One region of the Sphingobium sp. MP9-4 genome, then DNA from elsewhere that is predicted to be linked to it. Evidence: riboswitches for the same ligand, from Rfam matches in the RefSeq annotation. Region 1 holds a riboswitch; each other region holds the start of a gene.
The links. Region 1 has a riboswitch for cobalamin ahead of A0U87_RS03100 (cobalamin biosynthesis protein CobG). Riboswitches for the same ligand answer to the same signal wherever they lie in the genome.
Positions count from the first base shown of each region.

Region 2: another riboswitch for cobalamin. It lies ahead of A0U87_RS10355 (TonB-dependent receptor); the one in region 1 lies ahead of A0U87_RS03100 (cobalamin biosynthesis protein CobG).
Region 3: another riboswitch for cobalamin. It lies ahead of A0U87_RS20800 (TonB-dependent receptor); the one in region 1 lies ahead of A0U87_RS03100 (cobalamin biosynthesis protein CobG).
Region 4: another riboswitch for cobalamin. It lies ahead of cobW (cobalamin biosynthesis protein CobW); the one in region 1 lies ahead of A0U87_RS03100 (cobalamin biosynthesis protein CobG).

Region 1 is NZ_LUFI01000014.1:61,864-67,204, reverse strand. It holds AL1L pseudoknot at 184-300, opposite strand; partial or broken gene A0U87_RS03105 (transposase) at 196-581, opposite strand; cobalamin riboswitch at 1,081-1,293, shown strand; gene A0U87_RS03100 (cobalamin biosynthesis protein CobG) at 1,573-2,625, shown strand; gene A0U87_RS03095 (precorrin-8X methylmutase) at 2,625-3,254, shown strand; gene cobI (precorrin-2 C(20)-methyltransferase) at 3,251-3,973, shown strand; gene cobJ (precorrin-3B C(17)-methyltransferase) at 3,970-4,752, shown strand; gene A0U87_RS03080 (cobalt-precorrin-6A reductase) at 4,713-5,341, opposite strand, start outside.
Region 2 is NZ_LUFI01000031.1:74,292-79,632, reverse strand. It holds gene A0U87_RS10370 (S9 family peptidase) at 1-1,270, shown strand, start outside; gene A0U87_RS10365 (acyl-CoA thioesterase) at 1,270-1,668, shown strand; gene A0U87_RS10360 (ABC transporter substrate-binding protein) at 1,681-2,541, opposite strand; cobalamin riboswitch at 2,608-2,801, shown strand; gene A0U87_RS10355 (TonB-dependent receptor) at 2,938-4,893, shown strand; gene A0U87_RS10350 (DUF1636 domain-containing protein) at 4,893-5,300, shown strand; gene cobT (nicotinate-nucleotide--dimethylbenzimidazole phosphoribosyltransferase) at 5,297-5,341, shown strand, end outside.
Region 3 is NZ_LUFI01000070.1:894-6,234, reverse strand. It holds gene mtaB (tRNA (N(6)-L-threonylcarbamoyladenosine(37)-C(2))-methylthiotransferase MtaB) at 1-501, opposite strand, end outside; gene dapF (diaminopimelate epimerase) at 504-1,316, opposite strand; gene A0U87_RS20805 (threonine/serine dehydratase) at 1,357-2,364, opposite strand; cobalamin riboswitch at 2,504-2,746, shown strand; gene A0U87_RS20800 (TonB-dependent receptor) at 2,917-4,761, shown strand; gene A0U87_RS20795 (iron ABC transporter permease) at 4,748-5,341, shown strand, end outside.
Region 4 is NZ_LUFI01000082.1:1,264-6,604, reverse strand. It holds gene hmgA (homogentisate 1,2-dioxygenase) at 1-361, shown strand, start outside; gene fahA (fumarylacetoacetase) at 358-1,650, shown strand; gene maiA (maleylacetoacetate isomerase) at 1,647-2,291, shown strand; gene A0U87_RS22800 (Rieske (2Fe-2S) protein) at 2,288-2,665, shown strand; cobalamin riboswitch at 2,696-2,938, shown strand; gene cobW (cobalamin biosynthesis protein CobW) at 3,115-4,167, shown strand; partial or broken gene cobN (cobaltochelatase subunit CobN) at 4,167-5,341, shown strand, end outside.

The sequences.
Region 1 (5,341 bases):
ACGGTGAGAACGGTACCGTAGATCATGCAATCGCCACACGTCCGGTCAGGCAGGACGGGCCCCAGCAGAGTGGTTTCCAGATCTTTTTCCGTGTGCATCCCGCAGGGGCGGGGGCGGCCTTGCCGGGAATGCGAGAGGAGTCGACGGATCAGGCCGCTGTGCGATGCGCTCGTGATAGGTGGATGGGGCGATCTACAGGATGCTGCAGATTGGCTCGACCCCATAGGCATCGCGGTAATCGTCGATGAACGCGATCATCGCTTGAACGGGCGGTCGAGCTCCGCCTGGGCAAAATATGCCGATGCCTGGCGCAGGATCTCATTGGCCTGTCGCAGCTCGCGGACCTCGCGCTCCAGTGCCTTCATCTTGTCGGCTACCTCGGTCGGGACGCCCGCGCGCTTGCCGCTGTCGACCTCAGCCTTCTTCACCCACTCATGCAGCGTCTGCGGAACGCAGCCGATCTTCTCCGCAATCGAAACCACCGCTGCCCAGCGAGAGGGGTAATCACGTTCATGATCGATCACCATACGCACCGCGCGCTCGCGGACTTCCGGCGCAAACTTGTTCGTTGTCTTGCTCATACAGGCTCCACCTTCTCAGGAGTTGGAGCCTCCGGCAAACCCGGCGCGGTTCATTATAGGGGGATAGCCCGTTGCTACGCGAACGGCAGCTTCATGCGAGCTGGCCATTTGACCTTACCCTCCTGCGCGAGTTCCTCTGTCACAGTGGTGCAAATAGCTTGATGCTTGATGCGCCTAGGATGTGGCTGGAGAGCGAAAAATCCGGGTTGTCGATTGTGCCAACACGCTGTAGCAACAGGGTGTGCAGCCGTTGGCTGTACGCCAGCGTTTTCAAGGCCTTGTAGGGCGTGAGAATTTGACTGGGGCTCCTGCCGCCCCAGCCATAATTTCGGTATCCGACGCCGCGTCGCTTTCCTTGCTTCCGGTTTCCGTTTCGGCATCCTCCGTCGGTATGCCTTGGGCGTCGAGCCGGCAGCGGGACTGCCGATACACATTCCATGTCTTGGCGAAGCCCGATGTTTCGACTAGGGCATCATCGATGCGCCGGTTCATGCTGGTGCATTGCATAACTGACGCCGGTGTTCCGCAAGGAACTTAATCGGGAATGCGGTGCGGGGGCCTGGCCCCTTATTCCGTGGCTGTCCCTGCAACTGTAAGCGGATAGCGCGATGCACGAGCCCATGAGGGCAGCCACTGGACAGAGCGTCCGGGAAGGCGTGCATCCCGCAACGACCCGCGAGCCAGGAGACCTGCCGGCGTTTCGGTCGCTCTTGTCCTGACCCAGGGATTGGTCATGGCACGGTCTCTCTTCCGTCTGGGCGGCGAAGCGTGTGGCTGGGGCTGCACGGCCGCGTGGTGTCGGGCGCCTGTCGCGCCTGCCTGCCACCTCGCGCCGACCGGCGATGCCGGCAAGCCCCGCCTGGTTGCGTCCCGGCGCGCGGAGGATGTGCCTGTGAGCCAGACCGGCGCGGGCAGGGATAGGGCGACCGCGAACCATGCGGTGGTCCACGGGCCGGCCGTTCGGGGCTGGTGTCCCGATGCCTGGCGCCCGATGGCGGCGGGCGACGGGCTGATCGTGCGCGTGAAGCCGCGCTTCGGCCGTCTTTCGGCCGACGACCTGGCGGCGCTGGGCGAAGCGGCGATCGCCCATGGCAACGGCCTGATCGACATGACCCGGCGCGCCAACCTCCAGATCCGCGGCGTGCGCGACGATAGCTGGCGTTCCTTGCTCGACCGGTTGCTCGATCTTGGCCTGGTCGACCACGATGCCAGGCGCGAGGGCGCGCGCATGGTGATGGTCGCGCCGGACTGGCGCGAAGGCGACGACAGCCATCGCATCGCCCGCCAGTTGCTCGATCGCCTGGACGAACTACCGGACTTGCCGGGCAAGATGGGCTTCGTGATCGATGCCGGCGCCGCGCCGCTCCTGTCCGGCGAAGCGGGGGATTTTCGCATCGAGCGGGCGCGGGACGGCGGCCTGATCTTGCGTGCGGAGGGGCGGGCACAAGGCGTGCCGGTGGACAGCGGCGGCGAAGTGGATGCGCTGCTCGCGCTAGCCCGATGGTTCGTGGAGAGCGACGGCGCGCGCGTGGGGCGCATGGCCCGGCATGATGCGCCCCTGCCGGATTGGGCAACGAGCACGGCAGAGGCGGCGTCGCCGAGTGCTCGGCTGATGCCCGGCGCATGGGATGGCGGCATGGCCTACGGTCTTCCCTTCGGCCGGATCGACGCGCGGCATCTTCTCGACGCGCCGGCCATGCGGCTGACCCCGTGGCGCATGCTGCTGGCCGAAGGGCAACTGCCCGGCCTGTGCGCAGACGCTGCCGACCCGCTGATCCATGTGGAGGCTTGCCCCGGCGCGCCTGCCTGCCCGCAGGCGAGTGTGGAGACGCGCGATCTCGCCCGCCAGCTGGCCCCCCATGTGGCGGGCCGCCTTCATGTCTCCGGCTGCGCCAAGGGCTGCGCCAGTTCGATTCCGGCCGACATCGTGCTGACGGGGCGGGACGGGCGCTACGACCTGGCCTTCCATGCCCGCGCAGGATCGGCGCCCGTCCGTCCTGACCTCACCGCCACCGACCTTCTTGCCCATTTCGGAGCCTGTTGATGCCCCATGATTATGAGAGGGATGGCGCGGCGATCTATCGCCAGTCCTTCGCCACCATCCGCGCCGAAGCCGACCTCGGGCGCTTTGCTGCCGAGGAGGAGCCGGTCGCCGTGCGCATGATCCATGCCGCGGGCATGGTGGACCTGGCGGCCCATATCCGCTTTTCGCCGGGCTTTGCAGCGGCGGCGCGGCAGGCCCTGGCCGCAGGGGCACCGGTGCTGTGCGATGCGCGCATGGTGTCGGAAGGGGTCACGCGCGCGCGCCTGCCCGCCGACAATGCCGTGCTCTGCACCCTGCACGACACCGCCGTGCCGGACATGGCGCGGGCGATGGGCAATACCCGATCCGCCGCCGCGCTGGAATTGTGGCGGCCGCATCTTGCCGGGGCACTGGTTGCCATCGGCAATGCGCCCACGGCGCTGTTCCACCTGCTCGACATGCTGGAGGATCCGGCCTGTCCGCGCCCCGCAGCGATCATCGGCTGCCCGGTCGGCTTCGTCGGCGCGGCGGAATCCAAGGCGGCACTGTGGGCGGCGCAGCCGGTCCCCTGCTGCGTCGTCGACGGGCGGCTTGGCGGCAGCGCGATCACGGTCGCGGCGATCAATGCGCTGGCGAGCCGCGCGGAATGAGCGGCACCGTCTATGGCGTGGGCCTTGGCCCCGGCGCGCAGGACTTGCTGAGCGTGCGCGCCGACCGGCTGGTGCGGGGGGGACGGCATGTCGCCTATTTCCGCAAGGCCGGCCGACCGGGGCAGGCGCGCCGCATCGCGCAGGGCATGTTGCGGGACGATGCAATCGAACTGGCGATGGAATATCCGGTGACGACCGAAATTCCGGTCACCGATCCGCGCTATAACGACTGCCTTGCCGCCTTCTATGCCGATTGCACCGGCCGGCTGCTGGCGATCGCGGAGGCGGGCGAGGATGTGGTCGTCTTGTGCGAGGGCGATCCCTTTTTCTACGGCTCCTTCATGCATCTGCACAGCCGGTTGGCGGGGCTGGTCCCGGTCGAAGTGGTCCCCGGCATCATGGGCATGTCGGGCGCGTGGAATGCGACCGGCCTGCCGATCACCTGGGGTGACGATGTGCTGACCGTCGCGATGGCGACGCTGCCGGAAGAGGAACTGGTCCGCCGCATCCGCGATACCGACGCGCTGGTGGTGATGAAGATCGGCCGGCACCTCGCCAAGCTGCGCCGCGCGGTGGCGGCGGCCGGGCGCAGCGATGAAGCATGGCTGGTCGAACATGCCGCCATGCCGGAACAGCGCGTGACCCGGCTGGCCGATGTCGACAGGGTCACGCCCTATTTCTCGATCCTGCTGATCCACGGCCAAGGGCGCCGGCCATGAATCTTGCGGCGGGAGAGGGGGGCTGGATCGCGATCGCGGGGCTTGGGCCAGGGGGCGAAGCGCTGGTGACGCCGGAGGTCGACGCCGCGCTGGCTGCCGCGACCGACGTGGTGGGCTATATCCCCTATGTCGCGCGGGTCGCGCCGCGTGCGGGGCTGGCGTTGCATCCTTCGGACAATCGGGTGGAACTGGACCGGGCGGCCCATGCGCTGGAGCTGGCGGCGCAGGGGCGGCGGGTCGTCGTCGTCTCCTCGGGCGATCCGGGCGTCTTTGCCATGGCATCCGCCCTGTTCGAGGCGCTGGAGGCCGGACCTGCCCACTGGCGCGACATCGACATTCGCGTGCTGCCCGGCATCACCGCGATGCTGGCTGCTGCGGCGCGTGCGGGCGCGCCGCTTGGCCATGATTTCTGTGCGATCAACCTGTCGGACAATCTCAAGCCCTGGTCCCTGATCGAAAAGCGGCTGCGGCTGGCGGCGGAGGCGGATTTCGCCATGGCCTTCTACAATCCCCGGTCGGCGTCGCGGCCGGAAGGGTTCGTGCGCACGCTGGCGCTGTTGCGGGAACTTTGTGGCGATGCACGCCCGATCCTCTTCGCCCGCGCCGTGACCACCGCGCAGGAGACACTGCATATCGTGCCGCTGGGGCAGGCGCGGGCGGACATGGCGGACATGCGCACCATGGTGATCGTCGGGTCGAGCCGGACCCGCATCATCGAGCGGCCGCGCGGGCCGATCCTCTACACGCCGCGCGGCATCCCCGACGAGGCGGCGGGATGAGCGATCCAGTCGAGCACATCCTCGGGCCGGTGGAACTCCCACCGATCGGGCAGCGCGGGCCGGTCGATCATCAGCACGCGCAGGCCCAGCGCGCGCGCGGCGTCCAGCTTGGCGGCTGCGCCCGTGCCACCGGCATTTTTGGCGACGATCAGGTCGATGCGATGATCGCGCAGCAGGCTTGTGTCGTCCGCCACCGTGAACGGGCCGCGATCCACGATCAGGGCATGATCGGGCAGGGGGGGCACCGCGTCCGGCGCATCCACGAAGCGCAGCAGATAATGATGCTGGGGCTGGGCGGCGAAGTCCTCCACATGCATGCGCCCCAGGGCGAGCATGATCCGCTGAGGCGGGCCGTCGAGCGCGGCCACCGCCGCTGCCATGTCCGGCACCGTGGTCCAGCGATCGCCGGGGACGGGCGTCCAGGGCGCACGGGTCAGCGCAGCATGGGCGATTCCCACCCTATGCGCAGCCGCCACCGCATGGGCGCTCATCGTCGCGGCAAAGGGGTGGGTGGCGTCGACCAGATGGGTGATGCCTTCCGCACGCAGATGCGCGACCAGTCCCGCCACCCCGCCAAAGCCGCCGACCC
Region 2 (5,341 bases), on a different contig from region 1:
GCCGCTGCTCGTCTCCGCGCGCAAGGCCGGCCGCGAATATGATGTCGATGAGCATGAGGGCACGCTCTATATCAAGACCAACGACACCCATCCCAATTTCCGGCTGGTGAAGGCATCGCTCGACGCGCCCGACCAGTGGGAGGAAGTGATCGGCGCCGACGCCCATTTCTACCTGACCGATTTCACCCTATTCAAGACCTTCTACGTCACCGAAGGGCGGCAGGACGGGCTCGACCAGATCGAGCTGCGCGATTATGCGACCCATGCGGCAAAGCGCATTCCGTTCCCGGAAGCCAGCTATTCGGCGAGTCTCGACGACAATCCCGAATATGAGGTGACGAAGCTGCGCATCGGCTATGAATCGATGGTCACGCCCGACACCATCTATGATTATCATCTGGCAACGGGTGAGTTGGAGATACTCAAGGTCCAGGAAATTCCCTCGGGCTATGACGCCAGCCGCTATGCCACCGAGCGGCTGATGATCCCGGCGCGCGACGGCACGCAGATTCCGGTGTCGATCGTCTATCCCGCCGACTTCCCCCGTGACGGCAGCGCGCCGCTGCACCTTTATGGCTATGGCGCCTATGGTCTGGCGATGGAGCCGGGTTTCTCGACCAGCCGCCTGTCGCTGCTCGATCGCGGCTTTGCCTTTGCCATCGCCCATATTCGCGGCGGCGACGATATGGGCCAGCAATGGTATCTGGATGGCAAGCTCGACAAGCGCACCAACACCTTCACCGATTTCGTCGATGTCGCGAAGGGGCTGATCGATCTTGGCTATTCGGCCAAGGGCAGGATCAGCATTTCGGGCGGATCGGCCGGCGGCGAGCTGATGGGCGCGGTCATCAACTCCGATCCCGACCTGTGGGGCGCGGTGGTGGCGCATGTGCCGTTTGTCGATGTGCTCAACACCATGCTGGACGAGACGCTGCCACTGACGCCGGGCGAATGGCCCGAATGGGGCAATCCGATCGAGGATGAGGCCGCATTCCGCACCATCCAGTCCTATGACCCCTACACCCATGTCAGCGCGCAACATTATCCGCCGCTGATGGTTACCGCCGGGCTGAACGACCCGCGCGTTACCTATTGGGAGCCGGCCAAATGGGTCGCGAAGCTGCGCGCGACCAAGACCGACAGCAATATCCTGCTGCTCAAGACCAATATGGGCGCGGGACATGGTGGCAAGTCCGGGCGGTTCGAGAGCCTGCACGAGACCGCCGAGGAATTTGCGTTCATCCTGTGGCAGCTGGGAGTGGAAGGCTGATGGCGTCGAGCTTCACCAAGCAATTCACCGCAAGGCCCGAGCATATCGATGTGCTGGGCCATGTGAACAACGCGGTGTGGGTGCAGTGGATGGAGCAATTGTCGGTCGAACATTGGATGACCCATGCCGATCCGGCCCATGTCGACGCCTATATCTGGGTCGTGACCCGGCATGAGGTCGATTATCGCGGTAACGTGACCGAGGGCGATGTCGTGTCGGGCCGCACCTGGATTCCGGAAGGACCGCGCGGCGCGCGGTTCGACCGGCTGATCGAGTTCACCGGGCCGGACGGCAAGGTGAAGGTGTCTGCCAAATCCACCTGGGCGATGATCGACAAGGAGAGCGGCCGATTGATGCGGGTGCCGGCCGAAGTCGCCGCAAACTTCATCGAGGGCTGAGCCGGCCCAGCTTCAGCGGGCGCTGACGGCTTGGGAGAGGGCGCGTGCCGCCTGCACATAGGCAGGACCACCGCACACGGTCCAGGCCTGGGGCAGGCTGATGCGCGCTATGTCGCGTAGCACCGGATGGTGCAGCATTTCGGTGCCCTGGTCGGTGATCCGGTCGGTGGCGCTCTCGACGATCAGATAATCGGGCCGGGCGGCGACCATCTCCTCCAGGCTGACCTGCGCGATCGCCGGCTTGCCAAGGTCGGCGGCCAGGTTGCGCAGCCCTGCCCGCGTCATCAGGTCGTCGACCAACGTGCCGGTGCCGGTCATGTAGCCGCGCCGCTGATAATAGGCGGCGACCTTCGGCTTCGGCGCACGGGGCAGGGCGGCAAGCTCCCGGTCCATCCGCGCGATCATCGCTTCGCCCCGGTCGGCATGGCCGATCGCCTGCGCCACCGTGCGGATCGACGCGACGATATCGGCATAGCTGTCCGCGCTTTTCAGGTCGACGGCGGGATAATGCTGGGCCTTGAGGATCGCGATCGCCGGATTGCGCCGCGCCGGCATGCCGATCACCAAGTCTGGATTGGTCGCCAAAATCTGCTCGGCCGATCCGTCGAGGATGGGCAGGCCGCGGGTCGCGGCAGCCACCGCCGACATCTGCCGATCGCCGGCATTATGGGTCAGGCCGGCAATCTGGTCGCGATCGGCCAGCGCCACCAGCAACTGGTCGGCGCACAGGTTGAGCGACACGATCCGTTGCGGACGTTTGCCTGCATTGGCAGGCTGGCGCGCGGTGGCCGCCCATAATGTGGCACCGCCGATCAGGGCGATCATCAGGGCGATCATCCCCTTGCCGGGGCCGATGGGCGCAAATATCCGCATGGCCACCTCCCTTAGCCGGCGCGCTCCGCCAGGCAAGGAAGATTGACGCTCCAGTCGGGCTCGCCTATCGCCCGGACTGCGACAGGTTCCCCGGCAGCGGGGATGAAAAGGGAATGGGGTTCAAGACCCCGGCTGCCCCTGCAACTGTGAGCGGCGAGCCTTTGTGCCATATGCCATTGGGACCGCAAGGTTCTGAGAAGGCGGCATGAATCAGCGATGACCCGCGAGCCAGGAGACCTGCCCGTCGCGGTCGTCCTTCGCGCGGACAGGGTGTGCCGAGCGGACGGGGGTGAACCCGCGTGGCGACAGGTGGACCGCATAGGTGCGGGGACCATGTCGCGCCCGGCCGGGCACCGATATCGTCCCTGGGATGCGGTCCCTCGTCCGGGGGCTCATGTGTTCAAATATCTGACTTTCTGTTCTTTCCTTCTCTCCACCACCGCTTTCGCCGAAGAGGCGCAGCAGGCGCCACCGCCCGATGCCGCCGCCGATGCCGGGGCATCCTCGATCCTCGTCACCGCGACCCGCCTCGCCACGCCGGCCGATCAGGTGCCGGCCTCCGTCACCGTGCTCGACAAGGCGGCGATCGACCGGGCGCAGGATCTGGGCGTCACCGAATTGCTGCTGCGCACGCCCGGCGTCAGCATCTCGCGCAATGGCGGCTATGGCACGGCGACGTCGCTGCGCATCCGCGGCGCGGAATCCGACCAGACCGTGGTCGTGATCGACGGGGTGAAGCTCAACGATCCGTCCTCGGCCGGCGGCGGCTATAATTTCGCCAATCTGCTGGTCGGCGACGCCTCGCGCATAGAAGTGCTGCGCGGTCCCCAGTCGACCCTGTGGGGCAGTCAGGCAATCGGTGGCGTCGTCAATGTCGTCACCGCCATGCCCGAAAAGGCGCTGGAGGGGAGCTTCGACATAGAGGCGGGGTCGCGCGACACGGTCAGCGCCCGCGCGGCATTGGGCGGCAAGACCGGCCCGGTCAGTTGGAGGATCGGTGGCCAGAGCTTCACCACCGACGGCATTTCGGCGATCAGCCCGGCCTTTGGCGGCAAGGAGAAGGACGGCTATACCAACCGCAGCGTCACCGGCCGGGTCGAGGTGGCGCTGGCGGACGGAATCAGCGCGGACCTGCGCGGCTATTATTCCGATGGCCATGTCGATTTCGACGCGACCAGCGCGGACAGCCCCGCCTATGGCACCAATCGCGAATTTGTCGGCTATGCCGGCCTTAACGTCGCACTGCTCGACGGCCGCTTCCGCAACCGTTTCGGCTATGGCTATACCGACACCGATCGCGACAATTATGACCCGCGCAACCCGCGCAAGCAGAGCTTCGACGCCGCCGGGCGCAACCAGCGGCTCGAATATCAGGGCAGCTTCGCGATCGCCGACGGCTGGACCGCGCTGTTCGGGATGGAGAATGAGAATAGCCGCTTCCGCAGCGTGTCGCCTTCGGCCTCGCTTTCGGTGCCGATTCCCGACCCGGCCCGCGGCAAGGCGGAGATCACCAGCGTCTATGGCCAGCTTAATGCCCAGCCGATTACGGGCCTGACCCTGACTGGCGGGCTGCGCTATGACGATCATGATCGCTATGGCGGCCGTACCCTCTTTTCCGCCGGGGGCGTCTGGGCGCTGCCGACCGGGACGGTGCTGCGCGCCAGCTATGGCGAGGGGTTCAAGGCGCCGACCCTCTATCAGCTCTTTTCCGAATATGGGAATCAGGCGCTCGACCCCGAACGCGCCCATGGCTGGGAAGCGGGCGCGGAGCAGCGCTTCCTTGGCGAGAAGCTGCGGCTGGGCGCGACCTGGTTCGACCGGACCACGACCGACCAGATCATCTATAATAGCTGTTCCACCAGCTCGACCGATCCGCGCTGCTTCACGCCCGGCACCACCACCCGCCGCTATGGCTATTATCTCAATGTCGCGCGCGCCAAGGCGCATGGGATAGAGGCGCAGGTGGCGGTCGAGCCGGTCAAGGGGCTGACCATTGACGGCAATTATAGCTGGACCGTGGCGGAGGATCGTTCGGAGGACACTGCGAACGAAGGCAATTGGCTGCCGCGCCGGCCGCGCAACAGCGCCAATGGGTCGATCAGCTATGCCTGGCCCTTCGGCCTCACCACCGGCGCGGCGGTGCGCTGGTCCGGCCACAGCTATGACAATGCGGCCAACACGACGCGGCTGGACGATTATACGCTGGTCGACCTGCGCGCCGAATATGCGTTCACCCCGGCGTTGCGCCTGTTCGCCCGCGTCGAGAATCTCTTCGACGAGAACTACATGACGGCCTATCGCTATGGCACGCTCGGCCGCAGCATCTATGCCGGCTTCCGGGGGCGCTTCTGATGCTGCGTCCCGTCGAACCCGGCCCCGCCATCCTCGCCTGCAATACCTGCCGTCATTCGGCCGAAGCGCGGGAGGACGGGGAGGGCGTGCGCGGCGGGGCACGGCTGGCGGAGGCGCTGCGCACGGTGCAGGCCTCCGACCCGCGCTATGCCACCGTCGCGGTGCAGGACATGCCCTGCCTGTTCGCCTGCCAGGATCATTGCACCGTCCATCTGCGCGCGCCCGGCAAGGTCGGCTATGTCATGGGGCGGTTCACCCCGGATGCCGATGCGGCACGCGCGATCCTCGATTACGCCATTGCCTATGCCGCCAGCGATCATGGCCGCGTCGCCTTTCGTGAGTGGCCCGAAGGCGTGAAGGGCCATTTCATCACCCGTACCCCGCCGGAAGGATTTGTCGTCGAATGAGCTTCGCCTCGATCACCGATTTTGAGAATGCCCTGGCCAAC
Region 3 (5,341 bases), on a different contig from region 1:
CTTCGCCTTGTCGATCACCGCGCCGGCGGGCACGGAGCGGCTGTTCCCCCGGCCATAGGGGATGATGCAGAAGGTGCAGCGATGGTCGCAGCCATTCTGCACCTCCAGAAAGGCGCGGGCATGTTCGGCAAAGGCGCTGGCCATGTGCGGCGCGGTGTCGCGCACGGCCATGATGTCGGAGACGTTGACCTTATCCGCCACCGGGGCGAAGGCGGCTGCCTCCAGCTTCTCCCGGTTGCCGATCACGCCGTCCACTTCCGCCATGGCGGCGAAGGTCTGGGGTTCGGTTTGGGCGGCGCAGCCGGTGACCAGGATGCGGGCGTCGGGGCGGTCTCGCCTGGCGCGGCGGATCGCCTGCCGGGTCTGGCGCACGGCCTCGGCCGTCACGGCGCAGCTGTTGACGACGATCAGGTCGTCCTGTGCGCCGGCCATTTCGCGAATAGCCTCGCTCTCCGCGATGTTGAGCCGGCAGCCCAGGGTGATGATGTCGGGACCAGCCACGGTCAGAAGCGGTCCCAGTCCGCCTCGCCGTCGAACACATGGGTGGCGGGGCCGGTCATGCGGATCGTGCCGCCCGGTGCCCAGTCGATCTCCAGGTCGCCGCCCGGCAGGCTGACCGTCACCGGGCCGGCCATCAGCTTGCGCCGGATCGCCGCGACGGCGGTGGCGCAGGCGCCGGTGCCGCAGGCGCGGGTCAGGCCGGCGCCGCGTTCCCAGACGATCAGGCGCAGATGCTGCGGGCCGACGACCTGCGCGAAATTGACGTTCACGCGAGCGGGGAAAAGCGGGTCATGCTCGATCAGCGGGCCGAGCCGTTCGAAATCGACCGCGTCCAGATCCTCGACGAAGAAGATCACATGCGGGTTGCCGACATTGACGGCGGCCGGCGCGGGCAAATCTTCCCAACTGGCCGACATCGTCAGCGTGTCCATCGGATAGCCAAGCGGGATCGCGTCCCAGTCGAAGCGGGGCGCGCCCATGTCGACGCTGGCGCCGCCGTCCACGCCCTTGGCGTCGAGCAGCCCGGCCCTGGTGCGGATCAGCACGTCCTTGCCGACGAACAGCGGTACGCAGCGGGTGGCGTTGCCGCAGGCTTCCACTTCCGAACCGTCGGAATTGAAGATCAGCATCGACACGTCGGCCTGGTCGCCGGTCTCGGCATCGCCGATGACGATCAACTGGTCACAGCCGATGCCGGCATGGCGATCGGCAATGGCGCGGGCGCGCGCCTCCGTCATCGCGACCGGCGCTTGGCGCGCGTCGATCACGACGAAATCATTGCCCAGACCATGCATCTTGGAAAAGCGGCTCATCATGGCGCCGCATTTAGTGCGGGACGGGGCAAAAGACCAGCGGTCAGGCGTTCGGGCCGCCGATGATCGCGGCATAGGTGGCCGGATCGACATTGGCGCCGGAGATGACGAGGGCGGTGGCGCCGTCGGTGGGCGGGGCGAGGCCGGCGAGCATGGCGGCGAGCGCCACTGCACCGCCCGGCTCCACCACGAGCTTGAGCGTGGTGAAGGCGAAGCGCATCGCGTCGCGCACCTGATCGTCGCTGACGACCAGGCCGCCGGCCAGCAGGGCATGGTTGATCGGGAAGGTCAGCGCGCCGGGGCTGGGCGCCAGCAGGGCGTCGCAGATGCTGCGTGCGTCGGGCGAGACGCTTTCCCGCACGCCGCTGGCGAGCGAGCGAGCCGTGTCGTCGAAGCCGGCGGGTTCGACGGCATAGACGCTGATGTCGGGGCGGGCGGCCTTGACCGCCGTGGCCGTGCCCGCGACCAGCCCGCCGCCACCGCAGCAGACGAGTATCTGTGCGAGGTCGGCGCTGGCGGCCTGGGCCTGGTCGAGTATTTCGAGGCCGATCGTGCCCTGGCCGGCGATGATGAAGGGATCGTCGAACGAGGGGACCAGCGTTGCGCCGCGTTCGGTGGCCAGGGCGGTGGCGATTGCCTCACGGCTCTGGGTGAAGCGGTCATAGGGGACGACCTCGGCGCCGAGCGCACGGGTGTTGGCGGTCTTGATCGCCGGGGCATCGGCCGGCATCACGATCGTGGCGGGAATGCCGAGCAGGCGCGCGGCAAAGGCGACGCCCTGGGCATGATTGCCCGAGGACCAGGCGACGACGCCCGCCGCCCGTTCCGCATCGTTCAGCCGGGCGAGGCGGTTATAGGCGCCGCGGAACTTGAACGATCCGCTATGCTGGGCGCCCTCGAACTTCACCAGCACGCGCCGGCCGCACAAATCGTTGAGCGCGGCATTCTCGATCAGCGGGGTACGGACCGCCGCCGGCGCGATCAGCCGCGCGGCATCGGCGACGTCGGCGGCAGTGATGGCCATCAAGGATAGATCTGGCGAATCGGACATGTCGGCTCCTTGGGTCAGAGGCCCCTGCATAGCCGGCCACCAGCACCGCGCAACGATCCGCCGGGGCGATCCTGGCCCGCTTGGCAGGGCTTGTGCTTTGGCTTATGGGGGCCGCGCGCCGGGGCGGTCAAAAGCCCCGGACGCGCATGATCGCGCCGGTGCCCGCAAGGGCTGAAAACGGGAATGCGGTGCGGGGGGCGCAGCCCTTCCAAATCCGCGGCTGTCCCTGCAACTGTAAGCGGTGAGCGCGATGCGCAGGGTTCCCAGGCTCTTCAAAAGGGGAGGGCCGGAACCGGCCACTGGACCGATAGGTCCGGGAAGGCTGGCGCATCGCTGCCCTGACCCGCGAGCCAGGAGACCTGCCGGCGTCTGGTCGCTCTTGCCCTGGCCCAGGGGATGGCCATGGCGCGGTGTTTCCGTCGAGCGACGCCCATGGCGGCCGGGGCCGCATCGGTGCGTGGGGCGGGGCGCTGGCGTCTTCCCGATCCTCACGCAGCGACCGCATGTGCGGACGCCCCGGTTCCAAATCGACGGACGCCGGGGGACGATAAAATGAAGATGTTGGGGATTTCGCTCATCGCGCTGCTGGCCGCTACGCCGGCACTGGCCCAGGATGACGATATCGTCGTCACCGCTTCGGGCATCGCACAGCCGCGCGACGAGGTCGGCCAGGCGATCACGGTGATCGATGCCGACACGATCAGGACGCGCCAGGCGGTCGATGTCGTCGACCTGCTCGCCACCACGCCGGGCGTCCGCTTCAGCCGCAACGGTTCCACCGGCGGCGTGACCGGCGTGTCGCTGCGCGGCGCGGAGACGACCCAGACGCTGGTGCTGATCGACGGGGTCAAGGTCAACGACCCGAGCGGCATCGGCGACGGCTATGATTTCGGCCATCTGTTGACCGGCAATATCCGCCGGATCGAAGTGCTGCGCGGCTCCAACTCGGTGGTCTATGGCAGCCAGGCGATCGGCGGCGTGGTCAATGTGATGACCGGCGCGCCCAGCGAGGGTTTCGAGGTTAACGCCTCGGCCGATTATGGCTATAGCGATACGCTGAACGCCAAGGCCGATGTGTCGGGCACGCATGGCGCGGTGTCGGGCGGCGTCGGCGTCGCCTATTTCAACACCGACGGCATTTCCTCGGTCGGCCGGTCGTTCGGCGGCGTGGAGAAGGATGGCTATGAGAATATCGCCACCAACGCCAAGCTGAAGATCGCTTTCACCGACAGCCTCAGCCTCGACCTGCGCGGCTATTATATCCATGCCGATCTCGACTATGACAGCTTCTTCGGCGCGCCGGCCGACAGCAGCGACGTCAGCAAGCTGGACCAATATGTCGGCTATGCCGGGATCAACCTGGCGCTGCTCGACGGCAAGCTGACCAACCGCGCCGCCGTTACCTGGATGCGCAACGACCGCGACTATTATTTCGTGCGCGGCACCGACCCGGATTATGGCTATTCGGGCACCAATCTGCGCTTCGAATATGAGGGCGTCTATGCCCCGGTGGATCAGGCCAAGCTGATCTTCGGCTATGAGCATGAGCGGCCGGACTATGAGTATTTCGGCTTTGGCGACATAGCGAGTGCGAAGGCGAACATCGACAGCGTCTATGCGCTGGCGGTGGTGAAGCCGCTTGCCGGCCTCGCCGTCACGGGCGGGCTGCGCCATGACGATCATAGCCAGTTCGGCGGCGCGACCACCTTTGGTGCCAACGCCAATTACACGCCGAACGCGGGCGCCACCAATATCCGCCTCTCCTATGGCGAAGGGTTCAAGGCGCCGTCGCTCTATCAGCTCTACGACACCTATAGCGGCAACAGCGCGCTGCGGCCGGAGCGGTCGAAAAGCTATGATATCGGCTTCGACCAGAGCCTGGACGGGGACAAGGCGGTGCTGTCGCTGACCGCCTTCCGGCGCGATACTCGCAACCAGATCAACTATGATTATGCGACCTACACCTATGGCAATCTAGACCGGACCCGCGCCAAGGGCGTGGAAGCGACGCTGACGCTGAAGCCGGTCGAGGCGCTGACGGTGGCGGCCTCCTACTCCTATGTCGATGCGCGCGACCGGTCGGGCGGGGGCACCGACGGCAATCGCCTGCCGCGCCGCGCCGCCAATGCGGTCAGTGTGTCGGCCGACTATCTCTGGTCCTTCGGCCTGTCGACCGGCGCGACGCTGACCATGGTCGGCGACAGCTATGACGACACGGCCAACACGCGCCGGCTCGACGGCTATGCGCTGGCCGGGCTGCGCGCGTCCCTCCCCGTGGGCGACCATCTCGAAGTCTATGGCCGGATCGACAATCTGTTCGATGCGGATTACGCCACGGCCTATGGCTATGGCACCTATGGCCGGTCGGCCTATGGCGGCGTGCGTGTCCGCTTCTAAGGGGCGGCGGCATCCCCTGTTGCTGCCGGGGCTGATCGCCCTGCTGCTGGTCGCGGCCATCGCATCGGTCGCGCTGGGATCGGTGACGATTGCGCCGGGCCGCATCCTGACGGTGCTGGCGGGCGGCGGCGACATGGTGGCGCGGGCGATCGTCATCGACCTGCGCCTGCCGCGCATGGCGATCGGCCTGCTGGTCGGCGCCATGCTGGGCCTGTCGGGCGCGGCCCTGCAGGGTTATCTGCGTAATCCTCTGGCGGAGCCCGCCGTGCTGGGCGTGTCCAATGCGGCGGCGCTGGGTGCGGTGATCGCGCTTTATTTCGGCCTGTCCGAACTGCACCCGATGGCGTTGCCGCTGCTGGCGATCGTCACCGCGCTGGCGGCGATCGGCGCGCTGTTCCTGCTTGCCGGGCCGTCGGAAAGCCCGTTGACGCTGATCCTGGCCGGGATCGCGGTCGCAACGCTGGCGGGGGCGGGGATCAGCCTGGCGCTCAACCTGTCGCCCAATCCCTTTGCCGCGATGGAGATTATGAGCTGGCTGATGGGGAGCTTGGAAAATCGCAGCATCGACCATCTGCTGCTG
Region 4 (5,341 bases), on a different contig from region 1:
CTGGATGGTGGCGGAGGACACGTTCCGGCCGCCCTGGTTCCACCGCAATGTGATGAGCGAGCTGATGGGGCTGATCCATGGCGAATATGATGCCAAGGCGGGCGGTTTCGCGCCCGGCGGCGCGTCGCTGCACAATGGCATGGCCGGCCATGGCCCCGACCGCGCGAGCTATGACAAGGCGATCGCTGCCGACCTGGCACCTCAGCGCATCGCCGACACCATGGCCTTCATGTTCGAAAGCCGGATGGTGCTGCGTCCCACGCGCTGGGCGATGGAAAGCCCGCTGCTGCAGCCCGATTATGATGAGTGCTGGTCCGGCTTCCGCAAGGCCCAGCTTCCCCCGATGAACGAGACCCCATGAGCTATTGGCACATAGACGAGACCCATGATCCCGCCCGCACCAGCTGGGTCGACAGCGCGCAGGATCATGGCGACTTCCCGATCCAGAATCTGCCTTATGGCCTGTTTTCGCCCGCAGGAGCTTCGCCGCGCGCCGGTGTCGCGATCGGCGACGCGATATTGGACCTGGCCGCCTGCGTCAGTGCCGGGCTGATCGACTGCGCGCCGCTGCTGGAAGATCAGCTCAATGCGCTGATGGCGCTGCCGGTGGCGGAGCGGGTCGCCCTGCGCCGCCGGATCAGCATATTGCTGTCGGACCCGGCCCATCGCCCGGCGGTCGAGCCGCTGCTGCACCGGGCCGCAGACTGCACGCTGCACCTGCCGGCGCGGATCGGCGACTATAGCGACTTCTATGTCGGCATCCATCACGCCAACAATATCGGCCGCCAGTTCCGGCCCGACAATCCGTTGCTGCCCAATTATAAATATGTGCCGATCGGCTATCATGGCCGGGCGTCCTCGATTCGCCCGTCGGGCGATCCGTTGGTCCGTCCGCGCGGCCAGCGCAAGCCGCCCGAGGCCGAAGTGCCTGTGGTCGGCCCGACTGCCCGGCTCGACTATGAGCTGGAACTGGGCGTGTGGATCGGCGCCGGCAATGATCTGGGCAGCCCGATCCCCATCAGCGAGGCGGCCGATCATGTCGCCGGCTTCTGCCTGCTCAACGACTGGTCGGCGCGCGATTTCCAGGCGTGGGAATATCAGCCGCTCGGGCCCTTCCTGGCCAAGAATTTCCATTCGACCATCTCGCCCTGGGTGGTGACGCCCGAGGCGCTGGCGCCGTTCCGCATCGCCCAGCCGCCCCGGCCGGAAGGCGATCCCGCGCCGCTGCCTTACCTCAGCGATGCCGACGATCAGGCCCATGGCGCGCTGGCGCTGACCTTGGAAGTGTATCTCTCCACCCAGGCGATGCGCGACGCGGGCCAGCCGTCGATGCGGCTCAGCCAGGGGCCGGCGAGCAACATGTACTGGACCGTCAGCCAGATCGTCACCCATCATGCCTCCAATGGCTGCAACCTGATGCCGGGCGACCTGCTGGGCAGCGGCACCATCTCCGCCCCGACGCGCGATGGCTATGGCAGCCTGATGGAAATCAGCAGCGGCGGCCGCGAGCCGATCAGCCTGCCATCGGGCGAGACGCGCAGCTTCCTGGAGGATGGCGACGAGGTGACATTGCGCGCCACCGCGTCGGCCCCCGGCCATGTGTCGATCGGCTTTGGCGAATGCCGCGCGATGATCGTGCCGGCGCGATGAGCGACCTCACCCTTCATGGCTATTGGCGGTCAAGCGCGAGCTATCGCGTGCGGATCGCGCTGGCCCTGAAGGGTGTCGACTATGCGCAGGTCGCCCATGACCTGCGCAGCGGTGCGCAGCGGGCACCCGACTATCAGGCGCTGGCGCCGCAGGGGCTGGTGCCCGCACTGGTGGATGGCGACAGCGTGCTGACGCAGAGCGGCGCGATCCTGGAATGGATCGAAGCGCGCTGGCCGCAGCCGTCCTTGCTGCCCGCCGACCCCGGCGATGCCGCGATCGTCCGTGCCATGGCCGGCATCATCGCCTGCGATATCCATCCGCTCGGCAATCTGCGCGTGTTGCAGGCGCTGCGGCAGGATTTTGGTGCCAGCGAGAATCAGGTCCGCGCCTGGATCGGCCGCTGGACCGGCGAGGGCTTCGCCGCGCTCGAAACGCTGATCGCCCGTCACGGCGGCACCTATGCGTTCGGGGACCGCCCCAGCTTCGCCGACTGCCATATCGTGCCCCAGCTCTACAATGCCCGGCGCTTCGGCGTCGACCTGACGCCCTTTCCGCGGCTGTGCGCCGTGGACGCGGCGGCATGCGCGCTCCCCGCCTTTGCCGCCGCGCACCCCGATCGCCAGCCCGACTCTGACATATGAGCGTCAGTGACACGCGCCTGTTCGCGACGCCGGCGGGTGTGCGCCTCTGCCCGATCGCGCAGATCGCCGATGGCAAGGCGCGCAATTTCGTGCTGCAGATGCGCGCCGGCCGCTTCCATGGCTTTGCCGTGCGGGATGGCGATCATGTCGCCGGCTTTGTCGATCAATGCCCCCATGCCGGCCTGCCGCTCGCGCAGCAGCTCGATGATTATCTGACCCCGGATGGCAGCCATATAAGATGTAGCTGGCACGGCGCCCTGTTCCGCCGCGACGATGGCGCCTGCGTCGGCGGCCCTTGTGTCGGCCAGCGCCTTACGCCCTGGCCGCTCGCCATGGCCGATGGCTGGATTGTCACCGCTGCCCAAAGCGACTAGGAACCGGCCCAGGGACGGCGCTTCGCATCGTCCCGACATGATCGCGCCGGTGCCCCCACGGGGGCTTAAAATGGGAAGGCGGTGCGGATGCCATGGCATCCAAGTCCGCAGCTGTCCCTGCAACTGTGAGCGGCGAGCGTGATGAACAAGGCTGTCCCCGATGCGGGATTAGCAGCCACTGGGCCGGACGCTAAATCATGCGAGGCCTGGGAAGGCCGTTCCTCCCGCTATGACCCGCAAGCCAGGAGACCTGCCAGCGTTTAGGTCGCTCTTGCTTTGGTCCAGGGGATGGCCGGGGCACGGTGTTCCGTCTGAGCGACAGGTTGGCGGCTGGAGCCGCGCGGTCACGCATCTGCGGGCGAACAAGCGCCCGTCCGCGATGCCGGCCGGCCGTGCGTGCGCGCCCGGTTCGCTCCCGCCCCGGTTGCTCCGGCGCGCGAGTATTTGTCATGGCCAACACTGCATCTGCCAAGATTCCGACCACCGTCATCACCGGCTTCCTGGGCGCGGGCAAGACCACGCTGATCCGCCACCTGCTGGAAAATGCGAAGGGGCGCCGCCTGGCCCTCATCATCAACGAATTTGGCGATGTCGGCGTCGACGGCGAACTGGTGAAGGGCTGCAACGACGCCGCCTGCCCGGAAGAGGATATTGTCGAGCTGGCCAATGGCTGCATCTGCTGCACCGTGGCCGACGATTTCCTGCCGACCATGACCGCGCTGCTCGACCGGCCGAGCCCGCCCGACCATATCATCATCGAGACGTCGGGGCTGGCCCTGCCCAAGCCGCTGGTCAAGGCCTTCCAGTGGCCCGACATCCGCACCCGCGCCACGGTGGACGGGGTGGTCGCGCTGATCGACGCCGATGCGGTCGCTGCCGGTCGCTTTGCCACCGACGAGGCGGCGCTGGCCGCCGCGCGTGCCGCCGATCCCAATCTGGACCATGACAGCCCGCTGGAGGAATTGTTCGAGGATCAGCTCGCCTGTGCCGATATGGTGGTGCTGAACAAGAGCGACCTGGTCGATGCCGACACGCTGGCCGCGGTCGAGGCGCAGGTCGATGCCGAGACGCGGCCCGGCGTAAAGATCGTCCGCGCCGCCCATGGTGCGGTCGATATCGGCGCGCTGCTGGGCATCGTCGCGGCGGCGGAGGATGATCTCGACGCCCGGCCCTCGCACCATGAGGCGGAGGGCGAGGATCATGACCATGATGATTTCGACAGCTTCGTCGTCGGCGGCGATGCGGTTGTCGATCCCGACACGCTGGTGGAGGCGCTGTCCGCGCTGATCGCCACCCATGACGTGCTGCGCGTCAAGGGCATGGTCGCGGTCGCGGGCAAGCCGATGCGGCTCGTCGTGCAGGCGGTCGGCCCGCGCATCCAGCATTTCTTCGACCGTCCCTGGCAGCCGCAGGAAGCGCGCCGCACCCAGCTGGTGGTGATCGGCCAGAAGGGGCTGGACCGCGCCGCGATCGAGGCCGACATCCAGGCCGTGCTCGGCTGATGCATCTTCTGTCCGCCACGCCGGGAACGATCAGCGACGGCGAGGAGGCGATCGACCTCGACCAGCCGCCCGGCGACATCGTCATCCTGACCGTGGCGGACAGCGACCTGGCCTGTTTCGCCGCCGCCGCCGCGCGCCTGCCCGATGACGCGCCGACCGTGCGGCTGGCCAATCTGCTGCAGCTCAAACATCCCTATTCGGTCGATCTCTATGTCGAGAAGGTGATCGCCAAGGCGCGCTTCGTCTGCGTCATCCTGCTCGGCGGCAAAAGCTATTGGCCCTATGGCGTGGACGAGATTGCGCAGGTCGCGCGCGAACGCGGCATCGCCTTCGCCGCGATCGCCGACGGGCGCGAGGGCGATCCCGCGCTGGACCTCGCCTCCACCGTGCCGGCGGCGATGCGCGAGCAGTTGCGGGACTATCTGCGCCAGGGCGGCACCGCCAATGCTTTGTCCTTCCTGCGCTGCGCCGCCCGGCTGACCGGCGCGGATGCGGGCGACCCCAATCATCCGCTGCCGATCGCCGACGCGGGCCTCTATTTGCCCGGCCATGACCGGCCCGGCGTGGCGGAACTGCGCGCGACCTGGGTCGAGGGGCGGCCGGTGGCGCTGCTGATCTTCTACCGCGCTTTGGTGGTCGCCGGCACGCTGAGCGCGGTCGATGCGATGGTCGCGGCCCTTGGCGCGCGCGACTTCAACGTTGCCGCCGTGCATGTCCGCGCGCTGCGCGAGCCGTTCGTGCGCGACTGGCTCGGCGGGCTGCTGGCCGACATCGCGCCCGACATCATCGTCAATGCGACCAGCTTCGCCGCCTCGTCGTCGTCCGAGCCGCGCGTGCCGGGCATCTTGGAACAGGCCGACTGCTCGATCCTGCAGACCGCCTTTGCCGGGGTCGAGGAAGGCAGCTGGCGCGGGTCCGCCCGTGGCCTTGGCCCGCGCGACCTGGCGATGAATGTCGCCCTGCCGGAAGTGGACGGGCGCCTCTTCACCCGCGCCGTCGCCTTCAAGGCGGCCGAGCGGTTCGATGAACGCACCCAGTGTGGCATCGTCGTACCGCGCGTGGCACCCGACCGGGTCGCCTTCGTCGCCGATCTGGCGCGCAACTGGGCGGCACTGCGCCGCACTGCGCCGGCCGAGCGCCGGGTCGCGCTGGTGCTGGCCAATTATCCCAATCG